3 regions of the Sorangium atrum genome follow, and region 3 is predicted to be linked to each of the others. Evidence: riboswitches for the same ligand, from Rfam matches in the RefSeq annotation. Region 3 holds a riboswitch; each other region holds the start of a gene.
What was found. Region 3 has a riboswitch for cobalamin ahead of POL72_RS21315 (energy-coupling factor ABC transporter permease). Riboswitches for the same ligand answer to the same signal wherever they lie in the genome.
Positions count from the first base shown of each region.

Region 1 (3,269 bases), on a different contig from region 3:
TGTCAGGAACTCGCCGCGGAAGCCGATGAGCCCGCGCGACGGCACCCGGAACTCGAGGCGGGCGCGGCCGAAGCCGGGGTTCGTCATCTTCACCATCCGGCCGCGCCGGGAGCTGAGGCGCTCGGTCACGATGCCGACGTAGGTGTCCGGCACGTCCACGACCACGAGCTCGAGCGGCTCCATCACCTCGCCGTCGATCTCGCGCGTCACCACCTCGGGGTTCGAGAGCTGCATCTCGTACCCCTCGCGCCGCATCGTCTCCACGAGGATCGCGAGCTGGAGCTCGCCGCGGCCGAGCACCACGAACGTGTCGGGCACCTCGGTCGGCTCCACCCGGATCGCGAGGTTCTTCATCGCCTCGCGCTCGAGCCGCTCCTTCAGGTGACGGCTCGTCAGGAACTTCGACTGCTTGCTCTTGCCGGCGAACGTCGACGTGTTCACGCCGATCTTCATCTTGATCGTCGGCTCCTCGACCACGATGCGCGGCAGCGCCTCGGGGTGCGCCGGATCCGTGATCGTGTCGCCGATCGTGACCGCGTCGAGCCCGGCGATCGCGATCACCTCGCCCGCGACGGCGCTCTCGACCGCGACGCGCTTCAGCCCCTCGTAGGCGTAGAGCATCTTCACGTAGCCGCGCGACTGCCCGCCCTCGCCGAGGAGCGCGACGTCGGCGCCGGACCGGGCGGTGCCGCGGACCACGCGGCCGACCGCGAGCCGGCCCACGTACTCGTCGTGCGTCGTGTTGCAGACGATGACCTGGAGCGGACCGTCGGGGTCGCCCGAGGGGCCGGGGACCCGCTCGAGGATGGTCTCGAAGAGCGGCTCGAGGTCCTTCGCCTCGTGCTCGAGCTCGCGCTTCGCCTGGCCGAACTTCGCGATCGCGTAGAGCGTCGAGAAGTCCATCTGCGCGTCGCTCGCCTCGAGGTCGCAGAAGAGGTCGAACACCTCGGAGAGCACCTCGTGGGCGCGCGCGTCGCTCCGGTCGATCTTGTTGATGACCACGATGACCGGGAAGCCGCGCTGGAGGCACTTCGAGAGCACGAAGCGCGTCTGCGGCAGCGGGCCCTCGGCGGCGTCGACGAGGAGGAGCGCCCCGTCGGCCATCATGAGCGTGCGCTCGACCTCGCCGCCGAAGTCGGAGTGGCCGGGCGTGTCGACGATGTTGATCTTGACCCCGCGGTACCGGATGCTCGTGTTCTTCGCGAGGATGGTGATGCCGCGCTCCCGCTCGAGGTCGTTCGAGTCCATGACCCGCTCGGCCACGACCTCGTTCTCTCGGAAGGCGCCCGACTGGCGGAGCATGTGATCGACGAGGGTCGTCTTCCCGTGGTCGACGTGGGCGACGATGGCGATGTTGCGGAGATCGTTACGGGGCATATACGGCGGCGGCCGTGTAGCACGCGACCCACGGAGGAGCGAGCCCATCCTCGCTAGAGCCCGAACGTTCGGCCTGCACGGCAGCGGCGCGGCAGCCGCGCAGGGAGGCGCTCGGATGGAGAGCGCGAGGCACGCGTAGCGCGGGCGAGCCCGCGCCGGGCGGGCGAGGGGAGCGGTAGCGATTGACAGCCGAAGGCGCGCGGCCATAGGGTGCGCGCCGCGCTGGTGCCCGGGCGTTCGCCTGGGCCGAAGAGGGAACCCGGTGAAATTCCGGGGCTGCCCCGCAGCGGTAAGCGAGAACGACCTCCACCCCAAGCACTGGCCCGACGAGGGCTGGGAAGCGGTGGACAGTAGGGAGCCGGCCAGGCCGGAGCGCTCGCGAGCCCGAAGACCTGCCAGCGCCCGGCGGCGGGAGACATCCGGCGCCGGTTCGACCTGGGAGCCTCGAGGGAGGCGGTGAGGTCCGAGCCGGTGCAGCTCTGCCTCTGCCACGTCCCGGATACCGAACCGCCCCCGCGTCGCCTTCCGGTCGCCCGCGGGGGCGAGAGGTCGGTCCAGCGCACCGTGCGATGGCCAGCCATTTCGTCCTCGCGGAGCTCGACGCGAGCGGCCCGAAGCCGCTCCGCGCGATTGCGGCGAAGGAGGACACGAATGCTGCGCGAGACGGTCACGACGAGCCACGGGCACCGCCATCCATTTCATCTGCTCGCCGCGTTATCCATGGTGCTGGCCGCCGCGCGGCCCGCGCGCGCCGAGGGCGACACCCCCGCGGCGCCCTCGGCCCCGCCGGAGGCCGCCGCTGCAGAGCCCTCCGGTGAGGGCACGCCCGCGGGCGACGCCGCGGCGCCGGTGGGCAGCGCGGGCGCGCCCGCGGGCGACGCCGCGGCGCCGGCGGGCAGCGCGGGCGCGCCCGCGGGCGACGCCGCGATCGAGGTCACGATCCAGGCGGAGAGGCCGGGCAGCGAGGCCGCGTCGCGCGTCTCCGTCGGACACCGGGAGCTCGAGCTCAGGCCGAGGCTGCGGCCGGGCGACATCCTCGAGTCGGTGCCCGGGCTCTTCGCCGTGCAGCACGCGGGCGGCGGCAAGGCGAACCAGTACTTCCTCCGCGGGTTCGACGCGGACCACGGGACCGACGTCGCCTTCTTCGTCGACGGCGTGCCCGTCAACATGGTCAGCCACGGCCACGGGCACGGCTTCACCGATCTCTACTTCATGATCCCGGAGCTCGTGACAGGGCTCGACGGCTACAAGGGGCCTTATTACGCCGGCATCGGCGACTTCGGTACGGCGGGCGCCGTCAACCTGCGCTTCGCCGAGAAGCTCGAGGAGAGCTACGCGCAGGTCAGCCTGGGGCAGTACGGTATCCAGCGCGGCCTCGTCATCGCCTCGCCGGATCTCGGCGACGCGTGGCGCGCTGTGGCCGCGGCGGAGATCTACCGGAACGACGGGCCGTTCCTGAGCCCGGAGCGGCTCAAGCGCTTCAATGTGTACCTGCGGGCCACGCACGATCTCGGCGACACCGGGAAGGTCCAGATGACATGGATGTCGTATGGATCGACCTGGCACGGCTCCGGCCAGATCCCCGCGCGCGCCGTGTGCGGCGAGGGCGAGCAGGGCGGGCTGAACCCGCCGCCGTCGGCGTTCGGACAGCCGTGCATCGACCATTTCGGCGCCGTGGATCCGACGGAGGGCGGGGCGACCGAGCGGCACATGGCGTCCCTCGCCTACTCGACGGCGTGGCGGGACGCCGATCTGAGCGCGCTGGCCTACCTCGTCCGCTACCGCTTCACGCTGTACTCGAACTTCACGTTCTTCAGCGAGGACGCCGTCCACGGCGATCAGATCGAGCAGAACGACGACCGCACCGTCGGGGGCGCCGATCTCCGGTTCCG
Region 1 covers NZ_JAQNDK010000004.1:148,988-152,256, forward strand. The annotation lists gene typA (translational GTPase TypA) at 1-1,377, opposite strand, end outside; cobalamin riboswitch at 1,584-1,791, shown strand; gene POL72_RS31945 (TonB-dependent receptor) at 2,029-3,269, shown strand, end outside.
Region 1: another riboswitch for cobalamin. It lies ahead of POL72_RS31945 (TonB-dependent receptor); the one in region 3 lies ahead of POL72_RS21315 (energy-coupling factor ABC transporter permease).

Region 2 (3,269 bases), on a different contig from region 3:
CGCCCGAAGGTGTCGCCGCGCCAGTAGCCGGCGCGCCGGTAGAGATCGGCCATCTCGGCCGGCCACGGAGTCCAGCCGTCGAGCGCCTGCGTTCGCGCCTGCGCGGGCGCCTGCCGGCTTTCCTCCTGAGAGCTCATGCCCTCTCCGGCGCCTTGTCGAGGCCGAGCGCGTTCAGCATCGTCCCGAGCTTGGCGGTGGTCTCGGCGAGCTCGTGCTCGCCGCTCGAGCCGATGACGATCCCGGCCCCGGCGTAGAGGCGGAGCGCCCGGCCGGCGACGTCGGCGCAGCGGATGACGACCGCCCACTCGCCGTCGCCGCTGGCGTCGGACCAGCCCACGAGCCCCGTGAAGAACCCGCGGTCGAACCGCTCGATCGCCTCGATGGCGTCGCGGGCGCGGTCCGTGGGGTATCCGCACACCGCGGGGGTCGGGTGCAGCGCTGTGGCCAGCTTCATCGAGGAGATCGAGAGATCGCGCAGCTCCCCGGTGAGCCGGCTCGACAGGTGCCACAGCGTCGGGGTCTGCGTGAGCGAAGGCTCGTCGGGGACGCTGAGGCGCCGGCAGAACGGCCGGAGCGCGGCGGCGACGGCGTCGACGACGATGGCGTGCTCGTGCCGGTCTTTCTCGGACGCGAGCAGGGCGATCGCCCGCCGGCGGTCCTCGTCGGGGTCCGGGCTGCGGACCGCGGAGCCGGCGAGCGGATTGGCGATCACCCGGAGCCCGGAGCGCGACAGGAGCAGCTCCGGGCTCGCGCCGAGGAGCGTCCGCGCGCGCGACGTCGCGCCGCCGCGCTCCGCGCCGGAGAGCCCCGCGGTCGGATCCGAGAGGTTGGCGGCGAAGGTGTAGCCGTTGCGGTTCTGCTGCGAGAGGCGCTGGAGGACGAGGCGGAGATCGACCGGCTCTCGCAGGACCATCTCCAGCATCCTGGAGAGGACCACCTTGCTCAGCACCTCGGACCGCATCAGGCCCACCGCCGTCTCGACGCCGCGCACGTAGTCGCGGGGCTCCGGGACCTGGCGCAGCTCCTGGATGGCCATCGGCAGGTGCGCTCTCGGCGACTCCGACGTGTGGTTGAGCGGGCCTGCGCTCTGGATCGTCCGCGGCACGATGAGGTGAGCGGGCGACGTGCTGTTGAACGGCACCGCGCCGACCACCATGGGGAGGCCCTGGCCGGCGCCGGCCCTCGAGGCCGCCGCGAGCACCCTTGTGACGCGGTCCGCGAGGCGATCGCCCTGATCCGCGCCGTTCGGCTCGAGGATCATGTCGTGTACGCCCTGCGCGAGGAGGGTGCGTGTCGGCGACGCGAAGAAGAACGCCGACTCAGGGGTGTATTGCTTCAACAGCTGCCCTGCGTTCACCGCGGGCAGCGCGGCAGAGGCCGACATCGAGATGGAACTCGTCACATTCAGCTCCGATGGGCGTCGAGAGCCACGTGGGCTCGGGTCATCGGGCGCTGGACGTCAGGTCTCGGGCCGCTTGATTCTGATAAAGAAAATCAGTTTCAAGTAACTCATGGCACGGCCGAGCAAGACTGTCAAGGGACTCCCGATTCTGTCTCGGGTGTGTGCCGTCGGTGGGGCCCGTGGACGGGGCGCCCCGGGCCTTCGCTTCTGCGTTGACATCCTGCGTGACGGGTGCGACGAGTCGCCCCGCCATCGGTGCTCGTCCGGCCATCGCCGGGCGAGCTGAAAAGGGAACCCGGTGAGAATCCGGGACTGCCCCCGCAGCGGTGAACGGGAACGACGATCACCAAGAAGCACTGGGCATGCACCAGAGCAGCCTGGGAAGCGGTGATCCGTAGGAGAGCGGCCGGCGATGGCCGCAGCGCCCGTGAGTCCGAAGACCTGCCGAAGGTGCGCGCGCCGGTGCGCTGGCGCGCGCTGACCTGAGCCTTCGAGGGGAAGGCGCGCAGGCTCTCGACCACCTCGCTCGCGCGCGGTGCCGTGGCCCGTCACGCAGCCCCCTCGCTTCGGCTCTCGGCTCACCCGGAGCAGCGCTGGGTCGACGCGGGCAGGCGGCGCGTGAATGGTTGATTCCTCGGATCGTCGGTCGCGTCGGCGCCGGAGCGCCGGCGCGGCGTGCTGGCTCGCGCTCGCGGTCGGCAGCGTCATGGCAGCCTCGCCTGCCGCCCGCGCCGACGATCGGCGCAGGCCGGCGGGCGAGCAGGGGGGCGATCGCGCTGTCGCTCCGCCGGAGACAGCCCCGCTGGAGGTGCGCGTCGAGGGCGATCGCCTGCGCGCGCCCGCGCCGCCCAAGGACAGGTCCGTCGCGGGGTCGGTGCTAAGCCGCGATCGCCTCACCGGCGCGGGGCTCGGAGCGGCGGACGTGCTCCGCACGCAGCCGGGCGTCCTCATCATCGAGTCGGGCGGCTTCGGCGGGCCGGCGACCGCGGCCCTCCGGGGAGCGACCGCCACGCAGACGCCTGTGTACCTCGCCGGCGTCCGCCTGAACGACGACGTCGTGGGGACGGCGGATCTCTCCCTCGTGCCCCTCTGGCTCATCGAGCGCGTCGAGATCTACCGCGGCAACGCGCCCATCGAGGCCGACCGCCTCGGCCCCGGCGGCGCGATCTTCTTCGAGCCGCGGCGGCCTTCCCGGACGACGGCCGGCGTGGGGGCGATGGCGGGCTCGCTCGGCGCGCGGCGCGGGTGGGCGTTCGCCGGCGCCAGCGCGGGGCCGGTGAGCTCGATCGTCGGGGTGAGCGCCGAGGCCGCGGAGAACCGCTACGCGTTCGTGGACGATCGCGGGACGCTCTTCGACGAGAGCGACGACACCCTGGAGCGCCGGCAGAACGCCGACGTGCGCACGATCGACGCCTGGGCGCTCGCGCGCGTCGAGCTCGGGGGCGGCGCGATCGTCGACGTGATCGCGAACGGCACCGACCGCGAGCAGGGGATGCCGAGGCTCGCGCTCCTGCCGTCCCGGAGGGCGCGGGGGGAGTCGCGGCGCGCGCTGACGTCCGTCGTGGCGCGGGTGCCGTTCGGCGGCGAGGCGCAGCACGCGATCGAGGCGCGCACCTCCTTCATCGAGGCGCGCTCGGAGGTCCACGACCCCCTCTTCGAGCTCGCGCTGCTCACGCCGGAGCTCCGCCTCGCCGGCCGCCGCCTGGAGCAGACGCTCGGGGCGACGCTCTCCTTCGCCGACCGGCTCCGGGTGCGGCCCGTGCTCTCGGTCGCGCGCGAGGGCATCTCGCGCGCGCCGGACGACGTCCCGCTCGCGCGGGCGCGGCGCTCGTTCGCGCGCGGCGCTGTCAGCGCGGAGGTGCGCCTC
Region 2 covers NZ_JAQNDK010000003.1:1,665,602-1,668,870, reverse strand. The annotation lists gene POL72_RS30560 ((2,3-dihydroxybenzoyl)adenylate synthase) at 1-137, opposite strand, end outside; gene dhbC (isochorismate synthase DhbC) at 134-1,384, opposite strand; cobalamin riboswitch at 1,639-1,865, shown strand; gene POL72_RS30550 (TonB-dependent receptor domain-containing protein) at 2,109-3,269, shown strand, end outside.
Region 2: another riboswitch for cobalamin. It lies ahead of POL72_RS30550 (TonB-dependent receptor domain-containing protein); the one in region 3 lies ahead of POL72_RS21315 (energy-coupling factor ABC transporter permease).

Region 3 (3,269 bases):
GGCGCGCAGCGCGATCGCGATCATCCGGCCTCTCCCGCGGCGACGCTGAGCCCGAGGGCCGCGAGGGCGGCGGCGGCGAACGCGAGGTTCGCGGCGGGCGCGCTCGCCCTCCGGTCGGCGACGGGGAGCTTCCCCTGGTAGCCGCGGAGCTGCATGGCGAGCGCGGCGCTCTCGGAGCGCTCCAGCGTCCGGAGCGCCACGACGCCTGCGACGGCGCCGGCCGAGCGCGCGGCGGCGCCGGGGCCGGTGAACCCGCCGCGGAGCGCGGCGGCGCTCCACGCGCTGTCGGCCGCGCGCTGGAGCACGCCGGCGAAGCGCCGCGTCAGCGCGAGCAGCTCGACGAGGGCCGCGGGGACGCCGAGCCCGGCGAGCGCCGCCTCGATCTCGGCCGGCGCGGCGGCGCCGGCGAGCCACCGGAGCACCGCGGCCGCCGCGAGGACGCGCGCGCCGATGGCGACGGCGCGGCGGGCCCCCTCGGCCGTGATCGCGTCGACAGGGAACGGCGCGCCGGGGAGGAGCGGCGCCCCCGGCGTGAGCGCGAGCGCGAGCGCCGCCGCGACCGCGCCGATCCATGCGGCGGGCGCGGCGGCGCGGAGGACGGCGCGCGCCGGCGTGCCCTGGAGGCGGAGGGCCGCGCACGCGAGGAGGAGCAGCGCGGCCGGCGTGACGGGCGAGCGCGCGCCCGCGGCGACGCAGCACGCCGCCACGGCGGCCCCGAGGCGGAGCCGGGCGTCCACGTCGCGGAGCCGCGCGGGGGGATCAGTCCGCACGCAGGCCTTCGCCGCCGGCCTTGCCCGCGGGCGCGTCCGCGCGCTCGACGAAGAGCACGCGCGAAAAGTAGCCGAGGGCGAAGCCGGCGAGGAGCCCGGCCCAGAGGAACGCGAACAGCAGGAGGTCGCCCTCGAGGCCCGCGAACAGCGGCCCCGTCTCGTGGCGCCCTGCGTCCTCGGCGACGCGGCGGACCACGGCCTCGTCGACGCCGTCCCAGGACGCGTTGCGGCAGGCGGCGAGCCAGAGGGCAGCGGCGAGCTGGAGCGCGCGCTCGCAGGCCACGCACGCGCGCCGCGCGAGCAGCGCTGACATCGGGCGCTGTCCGAGCCGCCGCGTCACGATGCCCCCGGGGCGAGCCGGACGACCTGGAGCCGGTCCAGGATGTCGGGCCGCCGGGTGCGCAGGAAGGCGAGCGCCCCCGCGGTCATGACGCCCTCGAGCAGGCCGAGCGGCAGCTGGGTGGGGACGAAGGCGAGGGCGACGCCCGTGAACATGGACGTCACCGAGCCCTCGCCCGAGAGCCCGAGCGCGAGCGCGAGCGCCGTGGTGGCGTACGTCGCCCAGTCCGACGTCACGCCCGCCAGGAAGCCCGCGACCCAGAGGTTCGCGCCGCAGCGCCGCGCGAGATGAAAGACGAAGTATCCGGTGAAGGCGCCCGCGATGCCCATCGACGCGACGTCGGCGCCGAGCGTGGTGAGGCCGCCGTGCGCGAGGAAGAGGGCCTGGATAAGGAGCGCCACCACGGTGACGAGGACGGTCATCCAGGGGCCGATGAGCACCGCCGCGAGCCCTGTGCCGCACGGGTGGGAGCAGGTCCCGGCGGTCGGCACCGGCACGGGCATGCACGAGATCGCGAAGACGGCGGCGGCGATGAGGCCGACGAACGGCTTGTAGAAGGCGTCCTTTTGGGTGCGGCGCCGGAGCAGGTGGAGGGCGATCGCGACGAAGGGCAGGGCGAGCGCGTTCCAGACGGCGCACCAGCCGAGCGGCAGGACGCCTTCCGCGAGGTGCATCGCGGCCGCGGGCCGGGGCGCGAGGAGCGTCCCCAGGGACACGGCGGCGATCGACACAACGCGGCCGTGAAGACCGATTTCGGCGCTCCGGGTGAAGTCCGCACCCGAACGCCACGAAGACGTGCGCAAGCTGCACCTCGTGGGAGGCTCGGGTAGGTCTCCCGGCTCATGGGTTCAGGGAGCTGATCGAGCTCCCAGCGCTGCGTCCACCTTCCCAGGCCTCTTCCAATGAGGCCCAGTGGTCTTCGGAGGCAGCTCCCCACTCACGGTGGCGGGACCGCGCCGGTTTTGCACCGGCTTCCCTGTTATGCCCCGGAGGGCACCCGAGGAATGGATTGTCAGGCCGGTGCTCGGTAATCCCGTTTCGCGCCCGGCGTCAAGGCCGTCGCGCCCCGATCGCGGCGGAGGTGCCCAGCGGACGCTGCACGGGGCCTCGCGTGTCAGACGAGCTCACCGTCGAGCGCGCGTCGGCTCCGCCTTGCGCGCGCTGGCCCGCGCGTCGGCCCGCGTGTCCAGGCGACGCGATCGCGCGAGCTGGGCGCGCGCACCCCGCGTGCGCGGACCGGGCGAACCCGGGTGCGTCGACCCGGGGCGCGCGCTTCCACCTTGCGCGCTCCGGCCCGCCCTGCACGCCGCGAGCTCCCTCGTCTACGGCGTCGGTGCGGCGGTGGTGCCTGCGCTGGTGGCCACCCCGCCCTCGGGGGGGCGCTGCAGCGGCGCACGAGGCCATCGCTGCCGAGGCGCGCCGTGCGCCTGTCGGGGCCCCCATCAAGCAGACAGGCGCACGCCGGCGAGCCATCCAGGCCCTGTCATGCGGTGGCCCAGGCCGAGAAATTGACCCAGACGCACCAGGCGAAGAGTCATCGAGCGCACGTCTTGAATTACGTCCTCCTTAGATAAAACCTGTTTACTTTGTCACCGCGCGGGCGCTGCGCGTATGGCGGCCTGCGCCCACGCAGGGGCTCTCGTGCGCTTGAACACAGACGCCGGCGCGTTCCTTCCGCAGTGTGCTTTGTTCGTCCTGGCTCTTTACTCGGGAGCAGGTGTCCGGTGTGCGGCCCGCCGCGTCGTGGCGTCTCTTATTGAAGAGATGGGGATTTCGTGTTCGCTCGTCTCGGAATGCGAAATGGACGCTGCGCCGAGCGCTGTCTCGGTGGAGGGGTATGCCCGGCTCGAACGTGAATTCCTGCAGAGCTGGTGTGTGGGGGTCGCGCGCTCGCCTGGCTGCCTTCGCGTCTGGAGCGCTCTGCTCGCCCGGCGTGCAGGCGTTGCACTTTGTTATCGACAACGCGCTTGCGGATGCCACAATCTGACTACCGCATGCGCACCGGCGCGGACCCCCCAGCCCGGAGCGCATGCGGTCTTTTTTCTTAGCACCGTGGCGGACGTTCAGGAATCCGGCGCGGTGTCCCTGCCGCGGTCATTCTGGGCCCCCCTCCAGCGTGATGCGCGGTATTTTTTTGCCCTCGAGCGCGCGGTTCGCGC
Region 3 covers NZ_JAQNDK010000002.1:1,674,062-1,677,330, forward strand. The annotation lists gene POL72_RS21300 (energy-coupling factor ABC transporter ATP-binding protein) at 1-24, opposite strand, end outside; gene POL72_RS21305 (CbiQ family ECF transporter T component) at 21-770, opposite strand; gene POL72_RS21310 (hypothetical protein) at 760-1,083, opposite strand; gene POL72_RS21315 (energy-coupling factor ABC transporter permease) at 1,107-1,826, opposite strand; cobalamin riboswitch at 1,919-2,126, opposite strand.